DNA from 2 places in the Mesorhizobium sp. M0968 genome. Region 2 is predicted to be linked to the other one. Evidence: riboswitches for the same ligand, from Rfam matches in the RefSeq annotation. Region 2 holds a riboswitch; the other holds the start of a gene.

Region 1 (15,812 bases), on a different contig from region 2:
AATCGCCGGCCTCGTGAATGGCGGCAACGTCTCCGATGCCCGCGAGTGCCTCCCTCAATGCACCGCGAAAAAGCGGATGATCGTCGGCAATGACGAATGTGTAGCCCAACGGTGATATCCCTCCCCGAATCCCGTTGGCGATTTTCCGCCTTGCAGGATCTGAACGATCATAACGCTACGCCTGCTGTTCGGCGTGGCCGGCTTGCTATTCCCGCCCCAGGTCTTTTTGCGAATTGCCTAGGTCTTTTGCGAATTGGGCTTGGCGCCGTCTTCGTCCCTGTCCATGTCCTTGACGATGTCCATGAAGCTGCGCAGGAAGCGCTCCATGTAGCCCATCGTCTTGTTGAAATCCTCCTCGCTGGGCAAAGTCGATTCGAAACGCGCGGCAAGCGAATTTTCGAGCTTGGCGACGCGCTCGTCGAGCGCCTTCACCGAATTTTGCAGCCGGTCGACCTCATCCTGGAGGGCGGCACGTTCGTCGGCCGCCGTCTTGCAGACGAGCTGGCCGGAGCGTTCCTCGCAGAGCGACATGGCGCCGGTTTGCGTATCCATGCGGACATAGCCATTGGCCGATTTCTCCAACCGGTAGCGATCGGCTTCCTCGGAAAAGGCCGACGCCGCGACAAGCGACACCACTGCTGCGGGGATCAAGACGTGTTTCAGACGCATGTTTTCCTCCATGAGCCAGTCAGCGCAATCTATCACAGTTTGCGCCTGAAATGGGGATGAACCTGAAATGGGGAAGAACACGGGCCTGCCCTTCCCCGCGTGGTCGGTTCGGACTATAGCGCAACGATGTCCGAGATCATCTACAAGATAGTTCCCGAGGCGCTGTGGCGCGAGGCTGAAAGAGAAGGCGGCTTCACCGGCGCGCCGATCGACGTCGCCGACGGCTTCATCCATTTTTCTACCGCCGGGCAGGTTCGGGAAACGGCGGCCAAACATTTCGCCGGCCAAAGCCGGTTGCTGCTGGTCGCCGTCGATAGCGCGCGCCTCGGCGATGCGCTGAAATATGAGGTCTCGCGCGGCGGCGCCCTGTTCCCGCATCTCTATGGCGGGCTCGGCCTCGATGCGGTCGTTTCGGTGCAGGCATTGCCGCTCGGCGCTGACGGCCGGCATGAATTCCCGGCGCTGGAGGCCGAATGAGCGCGTTCGACCGGATCGGCCAGAAACTGCTGTTTACGCTCGATCCGGAAACCGCGCATGGGCTGTCGATTGCCGCGCTGAGATGCGGGCTGCCGGTCGCCGGTCGTCCGCCGCACGACAACAGGTTAAAGGTCAGCCGTTGCGGGCTGGATTTCCCGAACCCGCTCGGCATGGCCGCGGGTTACGACAAGAATGCCGAAGTGCCGGACGCGCTGCTCGGCCTCGGCTTCGGCTTCGCCGAGGTCGGCACGATCACGCCGCTGCCGCAGACGGGCAATCCGAAGCCGCGCATCTTCCGGCTGCCTTCGGACGGGGCGGTGATCAACCGGCTGGGCTTCAACAATGAAGGCCACGCCGCCGCAGAGAAGCGTCTTGCCGCCCGAAAAGGCCGCCCCGGCATCATCGGCATCAACATCGGCGCCAACAAGGACAGCGCCGACCGCGTCAGTGATTATGAGCGCGGCGTGATCCGATTCGCGCGATACGCCGGCTATCTGACAATCAATATCTCCTCGCCGAACACGCCGGGCCTGCGCAACATGCAGGCGCGCGAACAGCTTGGCGAGCTCCTGTCGCGGGTCATGGCCGCGCGTGCGGCGGCACCGGCAAAACCGCCCGTGTTCCTCAAGATCGCGCCGGATCTGGTCGAGGCCGAGCTTGAGGACATCGCTGCCGAGATCAGCGACAAGCAAATGGACGGCGTCATCGTCTCCAACACAACGATCGCGCGAGCCGGCCTGAGCAGCGCCGGCCTTGCCGGCGAGACCGGCGGGCTTTCGGGGAAACCCTTGTTCGAGCGCTCGACTATCGTGCTGGCAAGGATGCGAAAACTGCTTGGCCCGGATCCCACTATCATCGGCGTCGGCGGCGTCGATTCCGCCGAGACGGCGCTGGAAAAGATCCGTGCCGGCGCCGATCTCGTGCAGCTCTATACCGGCATGATCTATGCCGGGCCCGCGCTGCCGGGGCGCATTCTTTCCGGCATGGCCCGTTTCATGGACAATCAAGGGCTGAAGTCGCTGTGCGAGCTTCGCGACAGCCGCCTCGATCACTGGGCGGCGAAACCGCTTTAGCGATCAGTTAAAGGCTGTGCGCACCCGCAGCCGCAATATGGCGAGCAGGCTGAAGCCGCGTACCAGCAGGAAGACATGCAACGCCGCCCACAAGCCGTGATTACCGAAGGCCGGCGCCAGGATCAGCAGCGCGGCGCTGAACGCCAGGAATGACAACAGCATCATGTTGCGCATGTCGCGCGACCATGTTGCGCCGATGAAGACACCGTCCATCTGGAAAGCCAGCACGCCGCTGAGCGCGGTGAACGCCGCCCAGGGCAGGTAGATGTCGGCAATGGCGCGGACGTCCGTCGAGGTCGTGATCAGGGCGATCAGATCCGTGCCCTCCAGCAGGAAGAAGAGCGTCGCCGCGCCGGCCAGACCGAGCCCCCAAAGCAGCGTCAGACGCACCGCCTGATCAAACGCCGTGGCGGCACGGGCGCCGATGGCGCGCCCGGCGAGCTGTTCGGCAGCGGTGGCGAAACCATCGAGGAAATAGCCGGCAACCAGAAAGAGGTTCATCAGCACGGCGTTGGCGGCCAGCGTCAGAGTGCCGAATTGTGCGCCCTGGCGCGTGAACAGCGCGAAGGCGGCGAGCAGCGAAAAGGAGCGGATCATGATATCGCGATTGAGCGACATCATGCGCAGGAATGCCGGCAGATCGAGGACGCGGTGGCGCGGCAGCCTGGGCGCCGCCCAAAAGCGCCGGCCGACAATGGCGAGACCAAGCAGCATGGCGACGAATTCGCCGGTGACCGTTGCCCAGGCAACGCCGGCAACGCCCCAGCCGAGCTCCAGGCCAAGCAGGAAGCAGAGGACGATGTTGATGCCGTTCAGCATCAACTGCAGCATCAGCCCGAGCCCGCCCTCGCCGCGCCCAAGCACGTAACCGAGGATGGCGTAATTGATCAGCGAGAACGGTGCCGCGAGCATCCTGATGCGGATATAGACGTCCATCGCCGCGCTGACGCGCGGTTCGGCGCCTATGAACCATTGCCCGGCGGTGGAGACCAGCGGCGCAAGCGCGGCAAGCACGACGCCGGCGACGACCGCGATCAGCACGGCGCGCCAGAACACCGCCTGCTCCTCCAGCGCATCGCCGCGCCCGAAGGCCTGGGCGACGAGGCCGGTGGTGCCGGAGCGCAGGAAATTGAAGGTGGTGAAGACGACATCGAAGATCAGGGCGCCGGCCGCCAGGCCGCCGAGAAGGGCGGCGTCGCCGAACTGCCCAACCACCGCCGTGTCGACAATTCCGAGCAGCGGCGTCGTCAGATAGGCAAGCGTCATCGGCACGGCGATGGCGAGCACCGAGCGGTTGGTGACGACGAAGGCCCCGGCTTCGGTGGCGTGGGCTTCGGTGGGTAAAGCCTGCTCCAAACGCGTGTTGCTTCCTGTTGCGGCTTGATCGGCCAGCCGATGTGCCCCAGTTTGCGGACCTCGCGCAACCATCCACCCCGTTATGGTCAACCGAAATCCGCCTCTGGCGCACCGGCCGCCCCATGCCCTTGCAGATCGTTCATCATCCCGACTATGACGCCGGCTTCGCCGTCAACCACCGCTTCCCGATGAGCAAATATCCGCTGCTGATGGATGCGTTGCGGGCACGCGGCCTGGCACGTCCCGAAGCGCTCAACAAGCCGGAGGCGGCGCGGCCATCATGGCTGAAGCTTGCCCACGCGGCAGACTATGTCGACCAGGTGCTTGCCTGCAAAGTGCTGGTGGCGATCGAGCGCGAGATCGGCTTTCCCGTCGGACCGCGGGTTTCGCTGAGGGCGCAGCTCGCAACGGCCGGCACGGTGCTGGCGGCGCGGCTGGCGTTGCTGAACGGCATCGCCTGCAACACCGCCGGCGGCAGCCATCATGCACGGCGCGCGCAAGGCGCCGGCTTCTGCACCTTCAACGACGTAGCCGTTGCCGCGCTGGTGCTGCTCGCCGAAGCTGCTGTCCAAAACATCCTGGTCGTCGACCTCGACGTGCATCAGGGCGACGGCACGGCGGATATCCTGAACGACGAGCCGCGCGTGTTTACCTTCTCCATGCATGGCGACCGCAACTACCCCGCGCGCAAGATCGCCTCCGATCTCGATGTCGCCCTGCCCGACGACGCCGGCGATGCAGCCTATCTGGAGCGGCTGGACGCCATCCTGCCGGAGCTGTCGGCGCGAAGGCGCTGGGACCTCGTCTTCTACAATGCCGGCGTCGATGTCCATGTCGAGGACCGGCTCGGCAGGTTGTCGCTCACGGATGACGGGCTGCGCGCCCGCGACGATATGGTGATCCGCCATTTCCGCACGCTTGGCATACCGGTATGCGGCGTTATCGGCGGCGGCTATTCGACGGATGTCGCAGCACTTGCTGCACGGCATGCCATCCTGTTCGAGGTGGCGGCGGGCTACGCCTGAAAATTCACTTCCGGTAGTTAGCGATCCTGAGCAGGATGAAGGCCGGCACGACGATCGCGGCACCGAGCAGGATGTAGCCGAGAAAGCGGTCGATGGCGTGGAAGCCCAAATTCCACAGGTCGATGAAGAATTTGCGAATGCCATAAAGCACATCCATCGGCGACCAGCCGAAGGCATTCATGACCAGCCCGACGAGGAACGACACCACAAGCAGCTTCAGGATCACCCGGAGCGGCGTATCGCCGAGAAAGCGGTTCAGTGCGGACAAGCCTGTCTCCACAGTCGGGTGCCGCGATTCGGGCACATGCCTAGAAATACGCAGTTGATAGCCCTGCATCAAGCCGAGCCCTCAAACCGGATTGCGCATCGGCGCCGGGCCATGATATCGGAGGAACCAGCGCGGGTATGATGTAATGGTAGCTTGTCAGCTTCCCAAGCTGAACGCGCGGGTTCGATTCCCGCTACCCGCTCCAGCTTTTGCCCCCCGGTGCATTGCACTTGTTCTGGCCAAGCTGAAAACCAGCGGATTTATAGGCAGTTTTACAGCCCGGGCTGGCCGTCTTTCATCTGTTTGGCCGATGTGCCAGTTCGTGGAATATCTCACATTGAGGGTCGGCGGGGCCTCGAATGACCCCAACCGGAAAGTCTACCCTTGGTCCGCTGGCTTCTGCTGGCGGGCCTTTTTTGAGCATCAGGCAGTAGTGGCCGACGTGCATCGGCGCCGCTGCTGGCGGGCCTGTCTGGTCGTCTGGCCGGCCACGGGATGCGCTCCGCTTGCCGCTCCAGCCCTTATCCCACCTCCCGCAGAATAAAGTCGTGCAGCATCTTGGCTGCCGGTGACAGCGCGCGGTTCTTCACCGTGATCAGGCTGTAGGGCCTGACCTCGATGTCGAATTCAGTCTGGACAACATCGATGGCGCCGGCCAGGCCTTCGGGGTTCTGGATGAACTTCGCGACCTGGATCGAAACCGGCGCAATGGCGTCGGATTGCGCGACCATGACCAGAGTCAATAGCAGCGAGCTGGTGTTGAGGATGCGGTCCGGCAGCGCGATGTTGCGGTTCAAAAAGTTGCTTTCCATCGCCTGGCGCAGCGGCGAGCCGCCCGACTGGAAAACCCAGTCATAGGCGGCGGTGTCTTCCAGCCGCACCGCCTTGCCCTTGGTCAGCGGGTGGCCGCGGCGCACGATCAGGCAGGCTTTCTCGACGCCGATGACGCGCGCTTCGAACAGCCGCGGATTGAGGTCGTCGGGGATGCGGGCGATGATGAAATCGTGGCGCGAGGCGATCAGCTCGCGTGCCAGGACGTTCGAGGTCTCGACCTGCATGGTGATTTCGATGCGCGGATAAAGGCGCCGGATCTCGCGGATCGCCGGCACCGCCAGCTCGATCGCCGGTGCTGTCACCGCGCCCAGGAATACCGAGCCGCCCTTGCCCGCCTTGAGCTCGAAAATCTCGCGGTCGACCTCACGCATCTCGAGCAGGATCGATCGCGCGCGCCGTGCCAACGCCTTGCCATAGGGTGTCAGCGTGATGCCGCGCGGCAGCCTTTCGCAGAGCTTGACGTCGAGCACGGCCTCCATCTCGGCGATCATGCGCGAGGCCGCCGGCTGCGAGATGTTCATGACCTGGGCCGCGGCGCTCACTCGGCTGTGCTCGTCGAGGGCTGCGATCATACGCATGTGACGCAGGCTCAAGCCGCTGCGCAGCAAGGTTCCGCCATCACCCGGGATTTCATCGTAACTGGCTGATATTCCGCCAGGATTTCGCAGCGCTGCCATGATTCTTCCCTACTCTTACGCCCAGCGCCCTGGCAGGATCCGGCAGCGTCGTCACTAGCCTAAGCCATATCAGTCTCGATATAGCAACCATCAAAGATCGCATTTGACAGTTATGGCAAAGCGACACACCCTTCGCGCGTCCTGAGGCTTGACGGTCGGTGACGAGGGAAAACTCGTATCGATTGAAACCAGAGTCTCGGGGCCGATTGGGAGGATACCGGAGATCGATTGACGGCAGCGGCGCGTTTGGCGCTCCTGCACGATTGCGCGGCCCACGAAACCCAAGGGTACGCGTCCATCAACCAGGGAGAGTTAATGTGAAGATTATCAAGACACTGGCCGCCGTCGCGGCCCTAGGCATCGCGGCCATGACGCTGCCGGCGCAGGCGGGCGAAGGCCTGATCGGCGTGCTGATGCCCACCAAGACCTCGCAGCGCTGGATCAACGACGGCGACGCCGTCAAGTCCCAGCTCGAGGCTCTGGGCTACACTGTCGACCTGCAGTACGCGCAGGACGACATTCCGAACCAGCTCAGCCAGCTGGAAAACGAAATCACCAAGGGCCCGAAGGCGCTGATCATCGCTTCGATCGACGGCACCACGATGGGCGATGCGTTGCAGAAGGCGAATGACGCCGGCGTTGTCGTCGTCGCTTACGACCGCCTGATCAAGAAGACGCCAAATGTCGACTACTACACCACCTTCGACAATTTCGGCGTCGGCGTCATCCAGGCCAAATCGCTGCTCAAGGGTCTCGGTTATCCCGAGAAGAAGGGCCCGTTCAACATCGAGCTGTTCGGCGGTTCGCCGGACGACAACAATGCGTTCTTCTTCTATAACGGCGCCATGTCGGTTCTTCAGCCGCTGATCGACGACAAGACCCTCGTCGTGAAGTCCGGCCAGATGGGCATGGACAAGGTCGGCACGCTGCGCTGGCTGGCGGCAACCGCCCAGGCCCGCATGGACAATCTGCTCTCCGCCAACTACTCGGACGGCAGCCGCGTCGATGGCGTGCTCTCGCCCTATGACGGCCTGTCGCGCGGCATCATCGCTTCGCTGCGCGCCGTAGGCTACGGCACCGCCGATCAGCCATGGCCGATCGTCACCGGACAGGACGCCGAGACCGCTTCGGTCAAGGCGATCATCGCCGGCGAACAGTATTCGACCGTGTTCAAGGACACCCGCGAACTCGCCAAGGCGACGGTCGAACTCGTCGACAAGGTGCTCTCGGGCGGCAAGCCGGAAGGCCTCGACACCACGACCTACAACAACGACGTCAAGGTCGTTCCCTCGATCCTGTTGACACCGCACGACGTCGACAAGTCGAACTATCAGTCCCTGGTGGTCGATTCCGGCTACATCAAGGCCGAAGAGCTGAAGTAATCGCGGTTACAAAGCCTGGGGTCCTGCGCAGGCAGGGCCCCTTTTCGTTGGCGAGCCAGCCCGGTATTGTTTGCGGACCTCGCAGGAGTGGTATTCTCAATGGCATCGACGATTTTGGAGATGTGCGACATCACCAAGACGTTTCCCGGCGTCAAGGCGCTGTCGAACGTCAAGCTCATGGTCGAGGAAGGCGAGATCCATGCCGTGGTCGGCGAGAACGGCGCTGGCAAGTCGACGCTGATGAAGGTGCTGTCGGGTGTGTATCCGTCCGGCACCTATGACGGCCAGATCATCTATCGCGGCGATGAGTGCCATTTCAAAGGCATCCATGACAGCGAGCGCAAGGGCATCGTCATCATCCACCAGGAGCTTGCGCTGGTGCCGATGCTGTCGATCGCCGAAAACATCTTTCTCGGCAACGAGCACGCCAGATACGGCGTCATCGACTGGAATGCCAATGAGGCGCGCACCAGCGCCCTGCTCAAGAAGGTCGGCCTCAAGGAAGACCCCAACACGCTGATCACCAATATCGGCGTCGGCAAGCAGCAGCTGGTCGAGATCGCCAAGGCGCTCAGCAAGGAAGTGAAGTTGCTCATTCTCGATGAGCCGACCGCGAGCCTGTCCGAAAAGGACAGCCAGGCGCTGCTCGATCTGCTGCTCGAATTCAAGCGGCAAGGCATCACTTCGATCCTGATCTCGCACAAGCTCAACGAGGTGAACCGGGTCGCCGACAAGGTCACCATCATCCGTGACGGGCGGACTATCGAGACGCTGGCCAAGAAGGACATCTCGGAGGACCGCATCATTACCTCGATGGTCGGCCGTTCGCTCGACGACCGCTATCCGCCGCGCGAGCCGAAGATCGGCGAGACCGTTCTCGAAGTGAAAAACTGGTCGGTCTACCACCCCATCCATGCCGAGCGGCAGGTCATCAAGGGTATCAACCTCAACGCCCGCAAGGGCGAAGTGGTCGGCATTGCCGGGCTCATGGGTGCCGGCCGGACCGAGTTTGCCATGAGCCTGTTCGGCCGGTCCTATGGCCGTCGCATCACCGGCGAGGTGTTCCTCAACGGCAAGCCGATCGACGTCTCTTCGGTGAGCAAGGCGGTGGAACACGGCATCGCCTACGTTACCGAGGACCGCAAGACCTACGGGCTCAACCTGATCGACCACATCAAGCACAACATCACGCTGGCCAACCTGCCCGGCGTGTCGCGCCACGGCGTGATCGACGATTTGCGCGAGCTTTCGGTCGCCAACGATTATCGCGGCAGGACCAATATCCGCGCCTCGAGCGTCTACCAGATGACCGGCAACCTTTCTGGCGGCAATCAGCAGAAGGTGGTGCTGTCGAAATGGCTGTTCGCCAATCCGGAAGTGCTGATCCTCGACGAGCCGACACGCGGTATCGACGTCGGCGCCAAGTATGAAATCTATACGATCATCGCGCGTCTCGCCTCCGAGGGTAAGGCAATCATCGTCATCTCGTCGGAAATGCCCGAACTGCTCGGCATCACCGACCGCATCTACGTCATGAACGAAGGACGCATCGTCGGCGAAATGGCGGCAAGCGACGCCAGCCAGGAAAAGATAATGCGCGCCATCGTCCGCGGAGAAGGAAAAGCATCATGAGCACCGAAAGCGCTCCCGGGCCGCAGACCGGCGTTGCCCAGGATCTACAACAGGGACCTCGCATTGCCGTCTCGGCGCTGGTCACCAACCTGCGCGAATACGGGTTGGTGCTGGCGTTGATCGCAATCATGGTGTTCTTCCAGTTCACCACGTCCGGAACGCTGTTCAAGCCGGTGAACCTCAGCAATCTCGTGCAGCAGAACAGCTTCATCATCGTGATGGCGCTGGGCATGCTTCTGGTGATCGTTTCGGGCCACATCGATCTCAGCGTCGGCTCCGTCGCCGGCTTCATCGGCGCGCTGGCGGCGATGATGATGGTCATCTGGCCGCTTGGCCCATTGAGCAATCCGCTGGTGGTGTCGATCATCTGCCTGATCGTCGGTGGTGCGATCGGCGCGGCACAAGGCTACTGGATTGCCTATCACCGAATACCGAGCTTTATCGTCACGCTGGCGGGCATGCTGATCTTCCGCGGCATCTGCCAGGCGCTGCTGGGTGGCGGGTCTTCCGTAGGGCCGCTTCCCGTCGGCTTCAAGGCGCTCAGTTCCGGCTTCATTCCGGACCTGATCGGCCCATTGACGCTGATACCGCCAACCGTGAACGCCGCCGGCAAAACCATTGTCGGCAGCGGCCTGACGCTGCACCTGACGACGATCGTGATCGGCCTCGTCGCCGTGCTCGCCTATGCCTATTTCGGGCTCAGGGCACGGCGCACCCGCGAGAAGCATGGCTACGAAGCCGAGCCCTTCTCGCTGTTCGTCGTCAAGACCCTGGTGATCAGCGCGCTGGCGCTGTTTCTCGTCTACCAATTCGCCACCTATAGGGGCCTCCCCATCGTTCTCATGGTGATGGGCGTGCTGATCGCGTTGTTCGTCTTCGTTACCAAACGCATGACGATCGGCCGTCGCATCTATGCGATGGGCGGCAATGCCAAGGCAGCCCAGCTATCGGGCATCAAGACCGAACGGCTGACGTTGATGGTGTTCATCAATATGGGCGTGCTGTCGGCACTCGGCGGCCTGATTATCGCAGCGCGCCTGGGGCAGGCTGTGCCGGCGGCCGGCCTCGGCAGCGAGCTCGACGTCATCGCCGCGGTGTTCATCGGTGGCGCTTCGGCGATGGGCGGCGTCGGCCAGGTGATCGGCGCGGTGGTCGGCGGCTTCATCATGGGCGTCATGAACAACGGCATGTCGATCATGGGCGTCAATGTCGACTGGCAGCAGGTGGTCAAAGGCCTGGTGCTGCTCGGCGCCGTCGTCTTCGACGTCTACAACAAGAACAAGGCTTGAGAGGCAACCAGGAGGCATACGGGTCACATCGCGGCGCTGCCGGGCGCAAAGAAGTCCCCCGAGGGACCTGATCCGCGAGCGCAATCCGGACGAAGAATTTCAACCGAGGCGCGGACAGGGGTCCGGGCCGCGCAGGGTAGGGTTTGCCGAGAAAGGGCAGGCCAGCCCACAATTCAGAGAGGGTTACCATGCTGATCTCACAAATCCTCGACGACGCCGAGACGATCCGCGTCGTTGCCCGCAACGGCGGCAAGACCCGCGTCATCAACGGCGCCCGCAGCGTCTATTCGCTGGCGATGGAAGCCGCGCGTACCGGCAGCGGGCTTGTCGCCCTGATCGAGCGCAAGGGCTTCGGCGAAACCGTCGATCTCGACGCAGCCTACAAGAAGGGCCGGCTGCTGTCGCCGATCAACCATCCCGATCCGGCGCATCTCCATCTCACCGGCACCGGGCTGACGCATCTCGGCTCCGCCGCGACCCGCGATTCCATGCACAAGAAGCTCAGCACGGACGGCGAGGAACAGCTGACCGATTCCATGAAGATGTTCCGCATGGGGCTTGAGGGCGGCAAGCCGGCGAAGGGCCAGATCGGCGTGCAGCCGGAATGGTTCTACAAGGGCAACGGCACCATGGCGGTGGCGCCCGGTGCGGCGCTTATGTCGCCCGCCTTCGCCCAGGATGCCGGCGAGGAGCCGGAAATCGCCGGTATCTATGTGATCGGCGACGACGGCGCCCCGTTCCGCGTCGGCTTCACGCTGTCTAACGAGTTTTCCGACCATGTCACCGAGCGTGTGAACTATCTCTTCCTTGCCCATTCCAAGCTGCGCAATGCTTCGTTCGGGCCGGAGATCCTGATCGGCGATCTGCCGTCCGATATCCGCGGCACTTCGCGCATCCTGCGCGACGGCAAGCTGCTTTGGGAAAAGCCGTTCCTGTCGGGCGAGGCGAACATGTCGCACACCATTGGCAATCTCGAGCATCACCACTTCAAATACTCAGCCTTCCGCCAGCCGGGCGACGTGCATGTGCACATGTTCGGCACGGCGACGCTGTCCTTTGCCGACGGCGTCAGGACCAAGGCCGGTGACGTATTCGAAATCGAGGCGCAGGATTTCGGCCTGCCACTGCGCAACCCGCTTGAAATCGAGCAGCCGGTGAAGGTCGCCGTGAAGGCACTTTGAGCCGGGCGTAGCCCGGAAGTGAGAGGAAGGTCAGCGCGCGGCGCGGAAATGCTTGGACAGTTTCAGGCCCTGTGCCTGATAGTTCGAGCCGAGATCAGTGCCGTAGAGCGCCCGCGGCCGTTTCAGCATGTGCTCATAGACCAACCGTCCGACGATCTGGCCGTGGTCGAGGATGAACGGCACTTCGTGGCTGCGTACCTCGAGCACCGCCCGGCTGCCGGTGCCGCCCGACGCCGAATGGCCGAAACCCGGGTCGAAGAAACCGGCATAATGGACGCGGAACTCGCCGACCAGCGGATCGAAGGGCGTCATCTCGGCCGCGTAGAGCGGCGGCACATGCACCGCCTCGCGCGACACCAGAATATAGAATTCGTCCGGATCGAGCACCAGCTCGCCGGCACCGCTCTTGTAGAGCGGCTCCCAGAAATCGACGACATCCTGCGCGGCGCGCTTGTCGACGTCGACGAGGCCGGTGTGGTGCTTGCCGCGATAGCCGACCAGCCCGTCCTTGTCGCCGTCGAGGTCGATCGATAGCGCGATGCCCCCGCCTGAGATGTTGGGTGGTTCGGTGGCGACCAACATTTCGGCGCGGTGCAACTCGTGCAACTCGTTTTCCGACAAGAGCGCATTGCCGGTGCGGAACCTGATCTGCGACAGCCGCGAGCCGGTCCGCACGACGATCGGGAAAGTGCGCGGGCTGACCTCCAGGTAGAGCGGGCCTTCATAGCCGGCGGCGATCTTGTCGAACTCGTGGCCGCGGTCGGTCATTACCCGAGTGAAGATATCGAGCCGTCCGGTCGAGCTTTTCGGGTTGGCGGAGGCGGAAATATGGGCGGGCAGCGCCAGGCTTTCGAGCAGCGGCACGATGTAGACGCAGCCGGTTTCCAGCACAGCACCTTCGGCGAGGTTGATCTCGTGCAGCTTCAGCCGGTCGAGCTTGTCGGCAACCCTGTGGTCCGGGCCGGGCAAGAAGGAAGCACGCACCCGCCAGGCCTTGTCGCCGAGCCTGAGGTCAAGGCTGGCCGGCTGGATCTGATCGGCATCGAGCGTGCGCGGCGATTTCAGCGCGCCCGTCTGGAACAGCGCGGAAATATCCTGATCGGGAAGAATGCCTGTCTGCCGCAAGGGTCTGGCTCCGTTCGAACGCCGGGCGAGGTTCTGTCGCAGGTCCGACCGTGGACGCGTTTGGCACCTGCTTGGTACAACCCTCTTAATCATGCCGGCAATTGACGCAAGCGTGGCGCGGGTCTAAAGCTCGTTATCCCGTGGTGATTTGGCCGGTCGGCTTGCAGCCACGTTAAACAAGTCGCTAAAGGACCGTCGGGCCGCAAGGCCATATGGACCGGTTGCGACTTTCGCGACCGGTTTTTTGTTGTTTGGACCAATTTTGGTGTTTGGATGGAATGATGACCAAGAAGCGCGACTGGAAGCCTCAGACCGCACTCGTGCATGCCGGAACGCTGCGTTCCGGCTTCGGCGAGACCTCCGAGGCGATGTATCTCACCCAAGGCTATGTCTACGAGACGGCGCAAGCGGCGGAGGCCCGCTTCAAGGGCGAGGAGCCGGGCTTCATCTATTCGCGCTATGCCAATCCGACGGTCGACATGTTTGAAAAACGCATGTGCGCGCTGGAAGGAGCCGAGGACGCGCGCGCCACGGCATCCGGCATGGCGGCGGTGACGGCAGCACTGCTGTGCAGCGCCAAGGCGGGCGACCATATCGTGGCGGCGCGCGCGCTGTTCGGCTCCTGCCGCTGGGTGGTCGAGACGCTGGCGCCGAAATACGGCATTGAGGCAACGCTGGTCGACGGCACCGACATGGCCAATTGGGAAAAGGCGGTCAAGCCAAACACCAAACTGTTCTTCCTGGAAAGCCCGACCAATCCTACGCTGGAAGTGATCGACATTGCCGCCGTCGCGGCACTTGCCAATGCGATCGGCGCCAGGTTGATCGTCGACAACGTCTTCGCCACGCCCTTGCAGCAGAAACCCCTGCAGCTCGGCGCCCACATCGTCGTCTATTCGGCCACGAAGCATATTGACGGCCAGGGGCGCTGTCTTGGCGGCATCGTTCTGTCGGACAAGAAATGGATCGACGAGAACCTGCATGACTATTTCCGCCACACCGGCCCAAGCCTCTCGCCCTTCAATGCCTGGACGCTGCTGAAAGGCCTGGAGACGCTGCCGCTACGCGTACGCCAGCAGACGGAAAGTGCCGGCCGCATCGCGGATTTCCTGGCCGAGCGCCCGCAAATCGCCCGTGTCATCTATCCCGGCCGTGCCGACCACCCGCAAGCGGCCGTAGTCAAGAAGCAGATGTCGGGTGGCTCGACGCTGATTTGCCTCGATGTGAAGGGCGGCAAGCAGGCGGCCTTTGCCTTCCAGAACGCACTCGACGTCGTGCTCATTTCCAACAATCTCGGCGACGCCAAGAGCCTGATCACCCATCCGGCCACGACGACGCACAAGAACTTGACCGATGAGGCCCGCGCCGAGCTCGGCATCGGACCGGGAACGCTCAGGCTGTCAGTTGGCCTTGAGGACGCCGACGACCTGCTCGAAGACATCGAGCAGGCACTGAGAGTTGCCGGATAAGGGCTGGCCGAACAGAGGCGAGCGGGGACGCGCCGATCAGGCGCCGGACGGGGTCTCTTCCAGCTCCGCGACGGCCTTGGTCTGGATAGTCATCACATTGCCGCGCCAGTCGACGGCGCCGCTCAGCCATCCGCGCGCCCAAATGGCGGGAAGCATCAGGTCTCGCGCCATCATCGCCGGGATCGTGCGCGGCGACAGCTGCCATCCCTTGGCCGAGGCCAAGGCGCATTCCGGCAGGTAGGCCGCGACCAGCACGGCGATGGCGGTTGCCGGCAGGCTGACGCCGGCGTCAGCCGCCGCGATCAGCGCAAGCACCAGCGGCGGCGCCGCGCCGATCAGGATCTCGGGGGCGAAGAACAGCGCGAAGGTGACGCGGCGCAGCCGCGCCCAGCGCGCCTGCCGCGACCAGATCTCGCCAAGCGTGCGCCGGCCGAGCGGCTGTTCGAAGGGCGAGGCGACAAGATTGACCCGCAGTCCGAGCCCGTTGACCAGCTTGGTCGCGGCGGCGTCCTCGGCGATCTCGGCGGCAAGCGCGCGGATGCCGCCATTGGCGTCGAGCATCGGCTTGTTCCACAACATGCTCTTGCCCTGCGCGAAGCCGAGGCCGAGCGCCTCTCCAGCGTACTGCCAGCGTGCCTGCAGCGTGTTGAGAAAGGCGCATTCGACCTCCCCCCAGAAGCCGTCCGGCCGTGAGCCGATCGGCGTCGAGCAGACGAGGCCAGTGCCATGCCGCCATGCCGCCATCAGCTGCTGGACGTAGTCGCTCGGCATAAGCACATTGGAATCGGCAAGGATGACCCAGCGATAATGCGCCGCTTCCCAACCCTTCACGCAATTGTTGAGTTTTGGATTGCCGCTGATGCGGTCGTCACCGACTAGAAGGCGGGCGCGAATAGCTGGAAAGCGCGCCATTGCGGCGGTGATCGGCTTGACCACCGGGTCGTCGGCATGGGCAACGCAGAAGATGAGTTCGTAGCGCGGCCAGTCGAGTGAGAAGGCGCGCTCCAGCGTCTCTTCGGCAAACGGCTCGACGCCGCGCGCCGGGATGACGATCGATACCGGCGGCGCGTTGGCCGCGGGCGATGCGATCCTGGCTGGTCGCTTCAGCTTCAGCGAAGCCAACAGGATGCTGGCGAGATTTGAAAGAAGGAGGGCTATGGAAAGGAGAGCGGCTGCGAATGTCGGTTCCATCGAGATCTGGTCACTCCAGAAGTGCCGGCCGCATGACGGCCGTTTTCAACAATTCGACAGAACGCTGAGTCGCCCGGCACAAGCCTGCACACCATCATTGTCATGTGTCACTTAAATGACATTGTTTTTCGGCACCTGCGCTCGAGTCGGGCAAGGAGATGACG
Region 2 (15,812 bases):
AAGGATGTTCGAGGCCACGACGACGAGCGCCATGGCCGCCACGAAGGGCAGGTACCGCGAGAGGAAAGTCATTTTTTTATCCTGGGTAATGGAACCAGCGGAACGCGATCCGGAACCGGATCACGCCCTGGAAGGCGGCTGCCGCCGAAAAACTCAGGCGGCCGGCTGTTCGGCGAGCTTCTTGGCGATCTGCTTCTTCAACAGGCGGGCGCGCTGCGACAATTCCTTGGCATCGGCCTTGGCCAGGAAGGCATCGAGGCCGCCGCGATGCTCGACCGAACGCAGCGCGTTGGCCGAAATGCGCAGGCGCACGTTCTGGTTCAGCGCTTCCGAGATCAGCGTCACATTGACGAGATTGGGCAGGAAGCGACGCTTGGTCTTGTTGTTGGCGTGGCTCACATTGTTGCCGGACATGACTGCCTTGGCAGTGAGTTCGCAGGTGCGGGACATGGTTCTAACCTTCGGTTCTCGGTCCTGGCCAAACATTCGACCCGCGCCGGGTGGCGCGCGGTTTCGGTCAGGCGGCCTCATGGAAAAAGTTGGCGTTCCATAGTTGCATTTCTCCGAGGCGTCAAGCTTGGGGTTGGTTAGTGCCAAGGGAATCAATCAAAAGATGACCGATGCCGGCGCTGCCCCTCATTCGCCTGCCGGCCCCTTCTCCCCGTATAGTAACGGGGAGAAGGGGCTTGGCCGCAGGCTCGGCGCTTCTGCAACTCCGCAAATTGGCGAAACCCTTTGCAAGGCGACCTTCTCCCCGTCCCTATACGGGGAGAAGTGCCCGGCAGGGCGATGAGGGGCTGCGCAAACCTGTCGCGATTTTCCAGGTGGCCACATTTTGTTCTTGCTTTGTGCCGGCAGCTATGCTACTAACTTCGGTATGGTGCTAATTGGCTCCAACGACCCGCCCGCCGAGGCGGGTTTTTATTTTGGCCGTCGACCAGCCCCAACGTTGCCTGCCGACGCCGCCTTTCACATTAAGGCCGGAATTCAGCCTATAAGCGGTCGCACAGGGACATGCCAGACCGGAGCCGCCCGTCCGGTCGACAATCAAGGACCCGCCATGCCTCGTTCTTTCCTCCATGCCCTGGTCGTGCTGTTGGCCGTCGCGCTGCCGACAACGGCTTCGGCCGCTGAGCCGCAATCCTTCACGGGCGAGTATTCGGTGTCGTTCCTCGGCCTTTCCGTGGCCAAAGCGAAATTCTCCAGCCACTACGAAGGCGACTCCTATTCGATCGAGGGCAGCGTCTCTGCCGCTGGGCTCGCCACACTGTTCGACGATACCCGAGGCACGATCTCGTCGAAGGGCAAGATTTCGGGCAAGCAGTTGCAGCCGCAAGCGTTCCACGCCGACTACACGTCCGGCAAGAAGGCATCGATGATCGACATCCAGTTTGCCAACGGCGTCGTCACCTCGACCAAGGTCGTGCCTGAGCCGAAGAAGCGCAATCCCGAGAATTGGATACCGCTGGTCGGCAGCCATCTCGTATCGGTCCTCGATCCGATGGCCGCCACCGTCATCCATGCCGACAGCCTCGACCAGGTCTGCGGGCGCACGGTGAAGCTCTATGACGGCGAAATGCGTGCCGATCTCAAACTGACCTACGAGTCCAAAGGGTCGATCTCGGTGGCCGGCTACAAGGGCGATACGGTCACCTGCAGGCTGGGCTTCGAGCCGGTGGCCGGCTACCGCAAGAACCGCAAGGCGCTGAACTACCTGAAGAAACGCAGCCGCATCATGGTGACGTTTGCACCGGTCGGCCAAAGCGGCGTATATGCGCCGATCCGCGCCACGGTCAGCACGCAAATCGGCCCGCTGACGATCAGCGCGGAGCGGTTCGAAGCAAACGAATAGGCGTGATGGTGCGCCGCCAACGGGCAGGGGCGACGGATATGGCGCGCGCAACACTGATAGGCTTCTCCGCGGTCGCCATGTGGGCGCTGCTGGCGCTGCTTACGGATGCTTCGGGCGCCGTTCCGCCGTTCCTGCTTACGGCAATTACCTTTACGATCGGCACCTGTGTCGGGCTGGTTGCCCGGCTGTTCATGCCGGCAGCCGATGGCGCCGCGAAGATACCGCGCCAGGTCGAAATACCACGCAAAGTCTGGGTGATCGGCATTGCCGGCCTGTTCGGCTACCACTTCTTCTACTTCACCGCGCTGCGCAATGCGCCGGCCGTCGAGGCCAGCCTGATCGCCTATCTGTGGCCGCTGCTGATCGTGCTGGGGTCGGCGCTGATGCCGGGCGAGCGGCTGGCCTGGAACCACGTCGCCGGCGCGCTGCTCGGCCTTGCCGGCACGGTCCTGATCGTCACCAAGGGCGGCGGGCTTGCCTTCGATGCGCGTTATGCCTTCGGCTACGCCATGGCCGGCGTCTGCGCGGTGCTGTGGTCGTCCTATTCGCTGTTGTCGCGGCGCTTCCCGTCGGTGCCGACCAGTATCGTCACCTGGTTCTGCGCCGCCACCGCGGCCCTTTCGCTGGTCTGCCATCTGTTGCTTGAACAGACGGTGCTGCCCGCCGGCGCCGGCCAGTGGCTGGCCGTGCTCGGCCTCGGTCTGATGCCGGTGGGGGCGGCGTTCTATGCCTGGGACATCGGCGTCAAGCGCGGCAACATCCAGGTGCTGGGTGCGGCGAGCTACGCCGCGCCGCTGCTGTCGACGCTGGTGCTGATATCAGCCGGCTTCGCCGAGCCGTCATGGCGCATCCTCGCCGCCTGCGTGCTGGTCACCGGCGGCGCGGCACTGGCGGCGAAATCGCTGTTCCTGCGCAAGAGGGCTACGAGCGAGGCAAACGCTTGATGCCGTTTCCCGGCGGCATCGATGCCAATGCCAATGCGACGCTGGTATTTTCGCTGGCGGCGGCGGTGATTTACGCGTTCAGCCTCGGCATGCGGCCGCGTCTTTCGCGGTCGGCGGCAAGGACATTGGCGGTGGCGATGCTGGCGGTGCTGGTCGTGCAGCAGGGCGGCCCATGGCTGCTCGTCGCCGCGCTCGGCGCCAGTGCCATCGGTGACGCCTTCTTGTCGCGCGACGGCGAGAAGGCATTTCTTGGCGGCACGGCCAGTTTTCTTGCCGCGCATGTGCTTTACGTCGTGCTGTTCCTGCGCGCCGGCAGCGGCCTCGGGCTGCTCTCGGCCGAACCGTGGCGAGGAATTATTGCCCTGGCGATGGCCGTGTCGGTGCTGGCGATGGTTTTCGCGCTCCAGCGCCGCATCGGCCCGGCCTTGCGTTTGCCGATCTATGTGCATGCCGCGGCACTGCTTGCCATGGGCATTGCGGCGCTCACCCTGAACAGCGTCGGGGTCATTGGCGGCATCGTCCTGCTCATGCTGTCCGACGGGCTGCTCGCTGCGGAAAAGTTCCTGCTGCCCGCCATCTCGCCGCACCGCATTTGGGTGCGCTATGGGGTCTGGGCGCTGTACTACGCCGGCCAGCTGGCGATCACGCTGGGTTTCCTGCTGGGCTAAGGTGCCTAGGGCGTGCCCGGCAGCCAGCCTGGTTCGGCGAGTTCGAAGGCGGAGAAATCGAAACCCGGCGCCACGGTGCAGCCGACCAGGGTCCATTCGCCGAGGCTGCGCGCCGACTGCCACCAGCCTGCCGGCACGACGATCTGCGGCCGCTCGCCCGCGGCAAGCGCCGTACCGAGGATCTCCTCGATGACGGGACCGCCTTCTCGGTGTATCGATAGCGCCAGCGGCGCGCCGTCATAGAAGTGCCAGACCTCCGCCGCGTCCCTGACCCGGTGCCAGGCCGACAATTGGTCCTTGTCGAGGAGGAAATAGATCGCCGTCGAATGGCCGCGCGTGCCTGCCGCGCCGTCGCGAAAGGTCTCGGCATACCAGCCGCCTTCCGGATGCGGCTTCAGGCCGAGCAGGGCGATGATTTCGGCGGAACTGGTCATGACCCTAGCTCCTGGCGCCGCTCAGAAATTGTCCTTGCGCTTGCGGATCTCGGCGAACACTTCGGCGTCGGAGGCCTTCTCCAGGCCGAGATGCCTGCGGATCGCCGGATCGTGCCAGCGCAGGAACGGATTGGTCGACAGTTCCTCGCCGATCGTCGTCGGCAGCGTCGGTTTGCCGTCGGCACGCAGCGCCTCGACCTTGGCGGCACGCTCTTTCAGCGCCGAATTGGTCGGGTCGACGGTGAGTGCGAAACGGGCATTGGCCAGCGTATACTCATGGCCGCAATAGACGACCGTCTCGGCCGGCAGCGCCGCGAGCTTCTTCAGGGATTCGTACATCACCGGCGGCTTGCATTCGAGCAGCCGCCCACAGCCGAGCGCAAACAGCGTGTCGGCGGCGAATGCCACTTTCGACGCCGGCAGATGATAGGTGACATGGCCGGCGGTATGGCCGGGCGTGGCGATGACCTCGATCCGCTCGTCGCCGAGATGGACGACCGAGCCTTGCTCGACAGTTTCGTCGATGCCGGGAATCTTCGCCTTTTCGGCTTCCGGCCCGACAATGCGCAGCTTGAAACGCTCCTTCAGCGCCAGATTGGCCTCGACATGGTCGAGATGGTGGTGAGTGGTCAGGATCATCGTCGGGGTCCAGCCGGTGCGCTTGATCGCCGCCAGGATGGGCGCCTCCTCGGGCGCATCGATGAGCGCCGTCTGGCCGCTTTTCGGGTCGTGCACCAGCACGCCGAAATTGTCGCTGCGGCACATGAATTGTTCGATCTCGACCGGCATCGCATCTCTCCCATTATTGCCGCAGACATAGGGCGCCTGCCAGCCGATGTCATCTGCCTTTGTTGAACTTGGACTGCTTCGAAGCTACCGTTCCGCGCATGCATTCAGACATTGTCGATCTCCGTTCGTTTTATTCGACCACGCTCGGCCGCCTGGCCGAACGCTCGATCACTATGGCGCTGTCCTCGATATGGGCCGTCGTGCCCAACGAGCGGCTGGTCGGCCTCGGCTACACCTTGCCGTGGCTGGAGCGCTTCGGCAGCGATGCCGAGCGCGTCTTTGCCTTCATGCCGGCAACCCAGGGCGCGGTGGTCTGGCCGGCGACCGGGCCGACGGCGACCGCCCTGGTCTTCGACGAGGAACTGCCGCTGGTTGATTCCTGCATCGACCGCATGCTGCTCGTCCATTCGCTCGAACATGTCGAGAACCCACGCGAGACGCTGAACGAGATCTGGCGGGTGCTGTCGCCGGCCGGCCGTGTCGTCATCGTCGTGCCCAACCGGCGCGGTGTCTGGGCACGCTTCGAGCATACACCTTTCGGCAATGGCCGGCCGTTCTCGCGCGGCCAGCTGACCGAATTGCTGCGCGAAGCGAATTTCACGCCGGCGGCGTGGTCCGATGCGCTGTTCTTCCCGCCGTCGCCGCGACGTTTCATGATGCAGTTCCATAATGTGCTGGAACGCGCCGGCCGGCGCTTCTGGCCGATCTTTTCGGGCGTTATTGTCGTCGAGGCGCAGAAGCGGCTCTATCAAGGCGTGCCGGTTGCCCAGCGCGCGTCCCGCCGCGTCTTCGTGCCGGTTCTCTCGCCGCATGGCGCGCCGACGCTTGGCCGGCTGTCGCGGGCCGAACACCCGGCACCGCCAGGATGACGCGTTCGTGATCCGAGACGTGCTTGTTCACGCCTATCTGACGATATCAGGTTTGCTGTCCGATTGAAGGCCGTGCGGCCGATCCCTATGACCGGTTTGGCATTGCTCCGAATGCAAGGATTTAACCGATGGATGATCGTCCGGATGTCGAGGCCAGCGCCCAGAAGCTTGCCACGTCGATCGAAGCCAGCAGCCTGCGTGAGCAGCTGGCAACAATCAAATTGGCACTGACCAGCTCGCCAGTGCGAAAACAATTGCTTTGGGCAGCGATCGGCATCGTCGCCGTCATCGTGGCGAGCTCGATCGGGCAGGTTCTGCTCAATCGCTGGAACCAGCCTTTCTACGACGCGCTTGCGCGGCGCGACATGCCGGCTTTCCTGCATCAGCTTCTGGTCTTTGCCGGCATCGCCGGCGGGCTTGTGGTGCTCAATGTCGGCCAGACCTGGCTCGACCAGATGCTCCGCCTGAAGCTGCGCGAGGCGCTGACGCTCGACCTGATCGACGAATGGATGCGGCCGGCGCGTGCCTTCCGGCTGACCCATGCCGGCGCCATCGGCGTCAATCCCGACCAGCGCCTGCAGCAGGATGCCGGGCATCTCTCCGATCTTTCCACCGGTCTTGGCATCGGCCTGCTGCAGTCCTGCATCCTGCTTGCCTCGTTCGTTGGGGTCCTGTGGTCGCTGTCCTCCGGCTTCGTCTTCCACATAGGCGGCCATTCGCTGGCCATACCCGGCTACATGGTCTGGGCGGCGATCCTTTATGCCGGCACCGCCTCCTGGTTGAGCTGGCTGGTCGGGCGACCGTTGATCCGCTTCAACAACGATCGCTATACGCGTGAAGCGGAGCTGCGCTCCTCGGTGGTTCGCGTCAACGAGAATGTCGATGCCATCGCGCTCGCGCATGGCGAGTCCGATGCCAGGCGCCGGCTCGAATTCGATCTCGGCATGGTGCTGGGCGCCATGCGGCGCATCTACAGCGCCCAGATCAATCTTTCCTGGGTTACCGACACCTATGGCTGGATCACTGTCGTCGCGCCGATCCTGGTCGCCTCACCGGTCTATTTCGCCGGCGATATCAGCTTTGGCGGCTTGATGATGGCAGTCGGCGCTTTCAACCAGGTCCATTCGTCGCTGCGCTGGTTCATCAACAATATCGGCGGCATCGCCGATTGGCGCGCTACGCTGATGCGGGTCGCCGACTTCCGCATCGCGCTTGCCGACACCGACGCGCTGCACCATACGGAAAGGCGCATTTCGTTCGGCGAAAACCCGGACGGCAGCCTGACCTTCGAGAAACTCGAGGTCGCCTCGCCGGAGGGATGCACCAAGCTTGCCGAGCCGCATGTCGAAATCCGCGCCGGCGACCGGGTCATGATCACCGGAGATCCGGGCGCCGGCAAGACGCTGTTCTTCCGGGCCATTGCCGGTCTGTGGCCATGGGGCAGCGGACGGATCGGCATGCCGGCCGGAGAAGCGCCGATCTTTGTTCCGCGTACCCCCTATTTCCCGCTCGGCAAGCTGCGCGAGGTGCTCAACCATTCAGACGGCGCGGCGGAGGCGAGCGATGCCGAGATCTCGGAGGTGCTGGCCGATGTCGGGCTGCAACGCCTGTCGTCCTCGCTCGATCGCTCGGCGCGCTGGGAGCGTGAGCTCAGCGACGACGAGCAGCGTCTGCTGGCCTTTGCCAGGCTGGCCTTGCGACGGCCGAAATGGGTGATCATCGACGAGGCGCTGGACGCGTTCGACGGCCCAACGCTGAGGCAAGTGCTGTCGATGCTGGAGAAGCGCCTTCCCGACGCCGCGATCCTCAATATCGGCCGCGGCCAGCACAATGCCCGCTTTTTCCGGCGGGCGTTGACCATCGTCAAGGATGCCGGCCAACCGCCACTCAAGCCGGCCCGTATCAGGGCAGGTGCCATCGAACCGCCCCCGGCGATCGCCTCGACCGGCCGAAAGAAATAGAGGGCAAGCTTTATTTCGCCGCGATCGCGGCGAAAAACTGTCGCGATCGTTTCAGATGGGAACGTTCCGATCGGCCATGCTTGACGCACTCGCCCTGCTCGCCTGCCTTGCCTGCACCCCGGCGGCACCTGCGGCCGCGCCGGCCGATGCAATTGCCGTCGATGTCGAGCTGGTGCTGGCCGTCGACATCTCGCAGTCGATGGATGAAAGGGAGTTTGCCCTGCAGCGCGCCGGCTATGTCGCGGCGCTGCGCCACCCCGACTTCATCAACGCCGTGCGCGCCGGCACCTTCGGCCGCATCGCCATCGCCTATTTCGAATGGGCCGGCACCATCCGCGACGATGCGGTCATTGCCTGGCAGGTCGTCGACAGCAAGGAGAGCGCCAACGCTTTCGCCGACAAGATCGCGGCCCGCCCGTTCAGGAGCTTTCGCGGCACCTCGATTTCCGGTGCTGTGGCTTTCGGCGCCGAGCTTTTCAACGGCACGGCCTTCACCGGCAAACGCCGCGTCATCGACGTCTCGGGGGACGGCCCAAACAACACCGGCTTGCCGGTCACAACGGCACGCGATGCGGCGCTGGCGAAGGGTATCGTCATCAACGGGCTGCCGATCCTGATCAGCCCGTCACCCACCTTCAGCCATCTCGACCGGTATTATGCCGAATGCGTTACCGGCGGGCCGGGCTCGTTCGTGCTGCCGATCTATGCTGCTTCCGAATTCGCCACCGCCACTCGCCGCAAACTGATCCTCGAGGTCAGCGGCATCGAGTATCCCAAGCTGGATCCGAGGACGATCCGCATCGACGCACCGATCGACTGCCTGCAAGGCGAGCGCGACCGGCGGTTTTTCTCGGACCCATATTTCCCGGAACTCGACCGATAAGGCTGGCCCAGGGGTAAGCTAGGCTGGTGGCAGGCCGAAGGCCGGGAACAGAGATGGCCCGAGCGGCCCTATGAAGATCGTCAAGGAAGCGATCCCGCCCTCGGCTGCGTCGAACACATGCAGGGAATGGGCCCGCCATTCAGGGCCGTCGTGGCTGCGGGAATAAACCCCGACCGCCGGCTGGGAATTGGCGCGGGTGGCCAGCGTGCGGAAGCCGCCAAACTTAGGCCAGACGGTCTCGAAGAAACCGCGGATCGCTTCGCGGCCTTGATACCATTCACGCCAAGGCGGCATGGTATAGATGGCGTCCTCACGCAGCAGCTCGATCAAGCTGTCGAGATTGGCGGCCTGCCAGGCCTGCATGTAGCGTTCGAGCAGCAGGCCTTCTTCGGGGCTGGGCCGTGATCGGCTGGCCGGCCGTCCCTGAGGATAGCGCGCCGCCAGCGTTACGCGGGCCCGCTGCAACGCGCTGTTGATCGAAGCCGTCGATCCGCCCAGCAAACGCGCCGTCTCGACAGCCGACCATCCGAGGACGTCGGCAAGCAGCAGCGCGGCGCGCTGCCTGGGCGGCAGATCCTGGATCGCCGCGACGAAGGCGAGCTGGACGGCCTCGCGGCTCTCGTAACGGGCTTCCGGACCTGGCTCGCTGCCGGCAATGTCTGGAAGCTCGGCGTCGGGGTAGGGCTCCAGCCAGGCGATGTCGGCTACCGGCCCGCCTATGGCCGCCCCGTGCGAGGGCGGCCGTCCGGGTTCCCGGAGAATGCGACGCGCCCTCGACCTCGCCTTGATGGCGTTGAGGCAAGCGTTGGTCGCGATCATGTAGAGCCAACCGCGAACCGAACCTCGCCCGTCGAACTCCGATCTTGCGCGCCAGGCGCGAAGCAACGTGTCCTGGACGAGGTCGTCGGCCTCGTGCAGCGAACCCATCATGCGATAACAATGCAGCTTGAGCTCGCGGCGATGCGCGGCCGTGACCTTCTCGAAGGCCAGCCGATCGAGGATCGGCTGGCGTGATGGTTGCAGAGGTGGTTGACCGTTTGTCATGTGGCTTCTGCGGTTACGAGCGAGCGTTGCATTACGCGCCCCTCAGGCGGCCGGGGCAAGCCCGCTACCGCTCACCATGAAGGAACTGCCTTGCGGCTGGCCGGTGGCGAGTGCGACCACCGCCCGTCCGACATCGGCCGGCGTTTGCATGTCGGTCATGGCGGCGATGAAGTCCGCCGGCTGGATGCCCATATAGGCCGCTATGCTGTCGACGCCGGCTTTGCCCACGCCGGTTTCCGGCATGATGCGCATCGGCGCGAGCGCCATGAAGCGCAGGCCGAGGCCAAGCCGGTCGGCCTCCTTCTGGCTATGACCGGCCAGGAACATCTGCGTGCGTTTTGCGCCAGCATAGCCGCCGGCGTTCGGTGGTCCGCCGGTCAAGGCCGCGCCGCTGGAGATCAGAACGATCCGGGTCCCCGGCTTGAGCGGACGCCGCACAGCGGCCCGGCAAAACAGGAACGACGCCTTGACGTCCGTGTCCCAATTTGCCGAGAACGCCTTCCAGTTCTGTTCATGCACCGGCGCAGAAGGCGCCAGCGCACCTGCGCAGATCACCAGTACGTCCGGCTCAAGCGCGGCGAAGACCTTATCCGGGGCGGAGTCCATCGTAGCATCGGCCGCGAGCGTCTTCACGCCCGAGACCTCCCAGGCAAATTGCGCCAGGGCCTGTTTTCCGCGGGCGACGGCCAGCACCGTCGCTTTCTCCTTGAGGGCGGCCTCCGCGATCGAGCGGCCGACACCACGGCTGCCTCCGACGACGACGACATTCTGATTTTGCAACGATCCCATGGATCACCTCTCTATTCCCGGCCGCCGGACCATCCAGGCGCGCTCATCGATAAGGACAGCGCAGGTGGGTGGAAATCATCGGTGCCAGGCGGAAATATCTTTCAGCTGACGGCAGCGGCGCGTCGGTTTTGTATTCAGTGTCATTACCTCGGGGGTAATCGACCTGTGCGCGACGTCTCGGCAAACTGCTCCCATCAAGCCGGTTGTCCGGTCTTCGACCACAAGGAGTTACGCCATGACCGCCTACGCCGTCGCCCATATGCGCCAGGTCACGCCGGGACCGCAGATCGTCGAGTACCTGCACAAGATCGATGCCACGCTGGAACCGTTTGGCAGCCGCTTCGTGGTGCACGGAGGCGAGGTGGAAGTCGTTGAAAACACCTGGCCGGGCTATCTCATAGTCATCGAGTTTCCCAACCGGCAGCAGGCACGTGCATGGTACGACTCGCCCGCCTATCAGGAGATATTGCCGCTGCGTACCGGCAATTCCCGGTCCGACGTGGTCTTCGTTGATGGCGTCCAGCACCCGCACAAGGCCACGGACGTGCTTGAATAGAGGGAATGATCGGGTACAACCGGCGTCTATGGTGCCGCCATCTATCTGGCGGCACCGAATTTGGATCGCGTCTGCATCGGCAGCTTCACCGCCCCTGCAGCACCTTGATCGCGTTGGACATGTCGCCATGCGACAATGCAGCCAGGTAATCCGAGTAGTTGATCCTCCCGTTCGCGAAGCCGTTCATCAATCGCGTGCAGAACGTGTGTTCCAATCCGGCATCCGGGACGTTCATGAGCGCGGCGAGGTTTGCCCTTTCAACCTTGCCGAACCGCATCTTGAATTTGGTCATGCACCGCTGGATCGCCTGCCGTTTCAGCGCCGGGCTGCCGCTCAACGCGACTTGTCCATTCTGGAAATCGGTCTTCGACGTCGTGCATCCGGAAATCAAAGTGGCCGACATCAAAGCTGTTGCTAATACTAACGTCTTCATTGCTTCCCCCAAACCAACCCGTTTGAGACCTGTTAAAGCAACAAAGAATGCCGGGCAACTTCATTGGATTGAAAATTGAAAATATGGTTTCTTGCGCAGGTCTGAGGTTCGTTGCTTCTGCCTGTCAAACCTATCGTTTCAGCAGGAATACCGCTTGCTGGCCGAAAAAATTCCAGAACCACCACGGCATCGAGAAGCCGATCCGCTGGCCGTTGGCGTCGAGCGCGGTTGCCTTTTCCACCGTCGCGCCAAGCTCGTCGCACAGATTGACGAAGTCGCGAATGGTGCAGAAATGGATGTTGGGCGTGTCGTACCAGGAATAGGGCAGGTCCTTGGTCACCGGCATGCGGCCGTTGAAGAGCAGCGAAAGGCGCACCCGCCAGTGGCCGAAATTCGGGAATGAGACGATGGCGCGGTTGCCGATCCGGAGCAGTTCGTCGAGCACCAGCTTCGGATTGCGGGTCGCCTGCAAGGTCTGCGACAGAACGACGAAGTCGAAACCCTTGTCGGGATAGAATTGGAGATCCTTGTCGGCATCGCCTTGAATAACCGACAGGCCGCGCGCCACGCATTCGTTGACGCCGCGCTGCGACAGTTCCAGCCCGCGGCCATCGACCTTCTTGGTCTCCTGCAGCAATTCGAGCAGCAGGCCGTCGCCGGAACCGACGTCCAGCACCCGCGACTGCGGCGGGATGAGATCGGCGACGACTTCGAGGTCGACGCGCTGGGCGCGGTTGACGCTCATGCCTTCGGCTCCTGCTCGGCACATGATCCTGATCCGAAAAGTCTGCAACTTTTCGGGGTCATGCGCTGATGCCTGGCGCATGGTCCTGATCCGAACAGCCTGCAACCTTTCGGGGTCATGCGCCAAGCCCTCTCGCCCGCGCGGCCGAGGCGATGAAGCCCTTGATGGCGGCGAACAGTTCCGGTTCGTCGAGCAGGAAGGCGTCGTGGCCGCGGTCGGTCTCGATCTCGACGAACGATACCGAGGCGCCGGCTGCGTTCAGCGCGTGCACGACCGAGCGGCTCTCCTCGGTCGGGAACAGCCAATCGCTGGTGAACGAAACCAGGCAGAAGCGCGTCTTGGTGCCGGCGAAGGCATCGGCCAGCCGGCCGCCATGGTCGGCGGCGAGATCGAAATAATCCATCGCCCGCGTCATGTAGAGATAGGAGTTGGCATCGAAGCGATCGACGAAGGTCATGCCCTGATGGCGCAGATAGCTCTCGATCTGGAAGTCGGCATCGAAGCCGAAGGTAAGCGCTTCGCGGTCCTGCAGGTTGCGGCCGAACTTGCGGTGCAGCGCTGCTTCCGACAGATAGGTGATGTGGGCGGCCATGCGCGCCACCGCCAGCCCCTTTTCCGGCCGCTTGCCATGCTCGAAATATTTGCCGCCATGCCAGTCCGGGTCGGCCATCACTGCCTGCCTGCCGACCTCGTGGAAAGCGATGTTCTGCGAGGAATGGCGGGCACCGGTGGCGATCGGCAGCGCCGAGAAGACGCGCTCCGGATAGCTGGAGGCCCATTGCAGCACCTGCATGCCGCCCATCGAGCCGCCAAGCACGCTGAACAGCTGTTCGATGCCGAAATGCTCGACCAGCATCAGCTGCGCCCGCACCATGTCGCGGATGGTGATGATCGGCAGGTCGAGCCCGTAGGGCTTGGCGGTGGCGGGATTGGTCGAGGCGGGGCCGGTGGAGCCGAGACAGCCGCCGATGACGTTTGACGAGATGACGAAGAAACGGTCGGTATCGATGATCTTGCCGGGACCGATCAGCACTTCCCACCAGCCCGGCTTGCCGGTCACCGGATTGGTGTTGGCGACATGCTGGTCGCCGGTCAGCGCATGGCAGACGAGGATGGCGTTGGAGCGCGCGTCGTTGAGCGTGCCATAGGTCTGGTAGGCAATCTGGAACGGCGACAGCAGCGTGCCGGCGTCGAGCTTGAGCGGCTTGTCGGCGCCGAAACGCAACACCGGGCTCGACGGCTGGTCGGCCTCGTTGTTGGTTTTTCGCGCGCGCAAAGCGACCATCACATCTCCTTGCCCGGCCTTCAGTTGTCCACCGGTCTGGGCAACAAAAAACCGGCCATGCCTTCGCAAAGCCGGTTACAAGATGCAAACGGCCCTTTAGCAAGTTGTTTAACGTGGCTGCAAGCCGACCGGCCAAATCACCACGGAACTGTAGCCGTTCTTCTATGACTCGCGCATGGCTTCGTCAACGGCAAGTTCTTGATCCCGAATTGCCGGCCCTCGACATTCCGGGCCACGGCTTGTATTTCCGCTGCGGCTTCCGGATGGAGGCACTCTCGACGGATTTCATGAAATGAGTCAGACACCGGATCAGACACGTCCAAAGCCCCGCGCCGGCATCATGGACATCGAAGCCTATGTGCCCGGCAAGAGCGCGGCGCCTGAAGGTGTCGCCAAGGTCCATAAATTGTCGGCGAACGAGAACCCGCTCGGCCCTTCGCCAAAGGCGATAGAGGCCGCGCGCGCGGTCGCCGACAAGCTCGCGGTCTATCCCGACGGCAGCGCCAGGCGCCTGAGGGAAGCGATCGCCGAGGTGCACGGGCTCAACCCGGCGAACATCGTCTGCTCCAACGGCTCCGACGAGATTCTGGGCCTGCTGGCGCAGACCTACCTCGCGCCCGGCGACGAAGCCATCATCACCGAACACGGCTTCATGGTCTACAAGATCTACATACAGTCGGCCGGTGCCGTCCCGGTGACGGTCAAGGAGACCGATGAACGCGCCGATATCGATGCGATCCTCGCCGCGGTGACGCCGGCTACCCGGATCATCTTCCTTGCCAATCCAAACAATCCAACCGGCACCTACTTGCCGTTCCAAGAGGTGCGCCGCCTGCATGCCGGCCTGCCGCGAAACGTGCTTCTGGTGCTGGATGCAGCTTACGCCGAATATGTCCGGCGCAACGATTATGAAGCCGGCGTCGAGTTGGTGGGCAGCGCGGAAAACGTGGTCATGACCCGCACGTTCTCAAAATTGGGCCTGGGCGGGGCGCGGATCGGCTGGATGTATGCGCCAATGCACGTCATCGACGCGATCAACCGCGTGCGGGGACCCTTCAACGTCAATGCGACGGCAATCGAGGCCGGCATCGCGGCGATCCGCGACCGTGCCCACATCGAACGCAGCGTCGCGCACAACGAGACCTGGCTGGCCTGGCTGAGCGAGCAATTAAGCGGGCTCGGGCTGCGGGTGACGCCGAGCGTCGGCAATTTCATCCTCATCCACTTTCCCGAGGACAAAAAGCATTCGGCGGCGGCCGCCGACGACTACCTCAGTGCGCGCGGCTACATATTGCGGCGCGTTTCCGGGTACGGTTTTCCCAACGCGCTGCGCATGAGCATCGGCACCGAAGAGGCCAATCGCGGCGTTGTCGCAGCACTCGCGACATTCCTGAAAAGCTAGAACACCATGACATCACCGATGTTCGAAAAAATCGCGCTGGTCGGCATCGGCCTGATCGGCTCGTCGCTGGCCCGCGTCATCCGCCGCGAGGGGCTCGCCGGCCAAATCGCGATTTCGACGCGCAGCGAAGCGACGCTGGCACGGGCGAGCCAACTCGGCCTTGGCGACACCTATACGACGGATGCGAAAGAGGCGGTTCGCGATGCTGATCTGGTTATCGTTTCGGTGCCGGTCGGCTCTTCAGGCACGGTCGCCGCGGAGATCGCGCCGGCGCTGAAGAAGGGCGCCATCCTCACCGATGTCGGCTCGACCAAGGCATCGGTGATCGCGCAGATGCAGCCGCATGTGCCTGATGGCGTGCACTTCATCCCCGGCCATCCTTTGGCCGGCACCGAAAAATCGGGACCGGACGCCGGTTTTGCCGAACTGTTCGAGAACCGCTGGTGCATTTTCACGCCTCTGCCCGGTACCGATCCCGCAGCACTGGAAAAGCTCTCGGAATTCTGGCGCCGCTGCGGCTCCAACATCGACACGATGGACCCGCAGCATCACGACATGACGCTGGCCATCGTTTCGCACCTGCCGCATATCATCGCTTACAACATCGTCGGTACCGCCGACGATCTGGAGTCGGTGACCAAGTCCGAGGTCATCAAATACTCGGCTTCCGGCTTTCGCGACTTCACCCGTCTCGCGGCGTCCGACCCGACCATGTGGCGCGACGTCTGCCTGCACAACAAGGACGCCATTCTCGAAATGCTGGCGCGGTTTTCCGAGGATCTGTCCTCGCTGCAGCGGGCGATCCGCTGGGGCGACGGCGAAAAACTGTTCGACCTGTTCACCCGCACCCGCGCCGTCCGCCGCTCGATCATCGAGGCCGGCCAGGATATCGACGTACCGGATTTCGGCCGCCAGGCAGTCGAACACCCGCCGAAGGGATAAGCCGCGGCAGGCCGATCGCAGGCCAGCCTGGCTTAGAGCGGTTCATCGTTTCACAGAAACGCCGAACGGCTCTATCTCTTTGTTTTGCGCAATTCCGGACGGAAAACCGTTTCACACTTTTGCTGGAATTACTCTAGTCGAGCGGCTTGATCTTGCCGAGCGGGATGAAGCCGAGCGAGGCCTTGCCCCTGACGATCTTCAGCGGCATCGACGGCT

The links. Region 2 has a riboswitch for S-adenosylmethionine ahead of metX (homoserine O-acetyltransferase MetX). Riboswitches for the same ligand answer to the same signal wherever they lie in the genome.
Region 1: linked by a shared signal. The riboswitch ahead of NKH67_RS28335 (O-succinylhomoserine sulfhydrylase) and the one ahead of metX (homoserine O-acetyltransferase MetX) in region 2 are both predicted to bind S-adenosylmethionine.

What each region holds. Positions count from the first base shown of each region.
Region 1 is NZ_JAMYNL010000026.1:6,123-21,934, forward strand. Features, by position in the region: gene NKH67_RS28265 (response regulator) at 1-118, opposite strand, end outside; gene NKH67_RS28270 (hypothetical protein) at 238-669, opposite strand; gene NKH67_RS28275 (DUF952 domain-containing protein) at 796-1,146, shown strand; gene NKH67_RS28280 (quinone-dependent dihydroorotate dehydrogenase) at 1,143-2,219, shown strand; gene NKH67_RS28285 (MATE family efflux transporter) at 2,223-3,647, opposite strand; gene NKH67_RS28290 (histone deacetylase family protein) at 3,698-4,600, shown strand; gene NKH67_RS28295 (DUF6460 domain-containing protein) at 4,605-4,868, opposite strand; tRNA gene NKH67_RS28300 (tRNA-Gly) at 5,000-5,073, shown strand; gene NKH67_RS28305 (LysR family transcriptional regulator) at 5,390-6,379, opposite strand; gene chvE (multiple monosaccharide ABC transporter substrate-binding protein) at 6,697-7,761, shown strand; gene mmsA (multiple monosaccharide ABC transporter ATP-binding protein) at 7,861-9,393, shown strand; gene mmsB (multiple monosaccharide ABC transporter permease) at 9,390-10,682, shown strand; gene araD1 (AraD1 family protein) at 10,871-11,863, shown strand; gene NKH67_RS28330 (2'-deoxycytidine 5'-triphosphate deaminase) at 11,894-12,988, opposite strand; SAM riboswitch at 13,119-13,196, shown strand; gene NKH67_RS28335 (O-succinylhomoserine sulfhydrylase) at 13,267-14,457, shown strand; gene NKH67_RS28340 (ceramide glucosyltransferase) at 14,494-15,648, opposite strand.
Region 2 is NZ_JAMYNL010000001.1:127,738-143,549, reverse strand. Features, by position in the region: gene NKH67_RS00680 (queuosine precursor transporter) at 1-72, opposite strand, end outside; gene rpmB (50S ribosomal protein L28) at 154-450, opposite strand; gene NKH67_RS00670 (DUF3108 domain-containing protein) at 1,061-1,852, shown strand; gene yddG (aromatic amino acid exporter YddG) at 1,891-2,796, shown strand; gene NKH67_RS00660 (lysoplasmalogenase family protein) at 2,796-3,464, shown strand; gene NKH67_RS00655 (cupin domain-containing protein) at 3,470-3,898, opposite strand; gene gloB (hydroxyacylglutathione hydrolase) at 3,920-4,687, opposite strand; gene NKH67_RS00645 (class I SAM-dependent methyltransferase) at 4,786-5,556, shown strand; gene NKH67_RS00640 (ABC transporter ATP-binding protein/permease) at 5,685-7,517, shown strand; gene NKH67_RS00635 (DUF1194 domain-containing protein) at 7,594-8,400, shown strand; gene NKH67_RS00630 (RNA polymerase subunit sigma-70) at 8,419-9,444, opposite strand; gene NKH67_RS00625 (SDR family NAD(P)-dependent oxidoreductase) at 9,487-10,233, opposite strand; gene NKH67_RS00620 (DUF1330 domain-containing protein) at 10,469-10,789, shown strand; gene NKH67_RS00615 (hypothetical protein) at 10,875-11,222, opposite strand; gene metW (methionine biosynthesis protein MetW) at 11,353-11,967, opposite strand; gene metX (homoserine O-acetyltransferase MetX) at 12,083-13,252, opposite strand; SAM riboswitch at 13,329-13,406, opposite strand; gene hisC (histidinol-phosphate transaminase) at 13,545-14,654, shown strand; gene NKH67_RS00595 (prephenate/arogenate dehydrogenase family protein) at 14,661-15,596, shown strand; gene NKH67_RS00590 (DUF2125 domain-containing protein) at 15,730-15,812, opposite strand, start outside.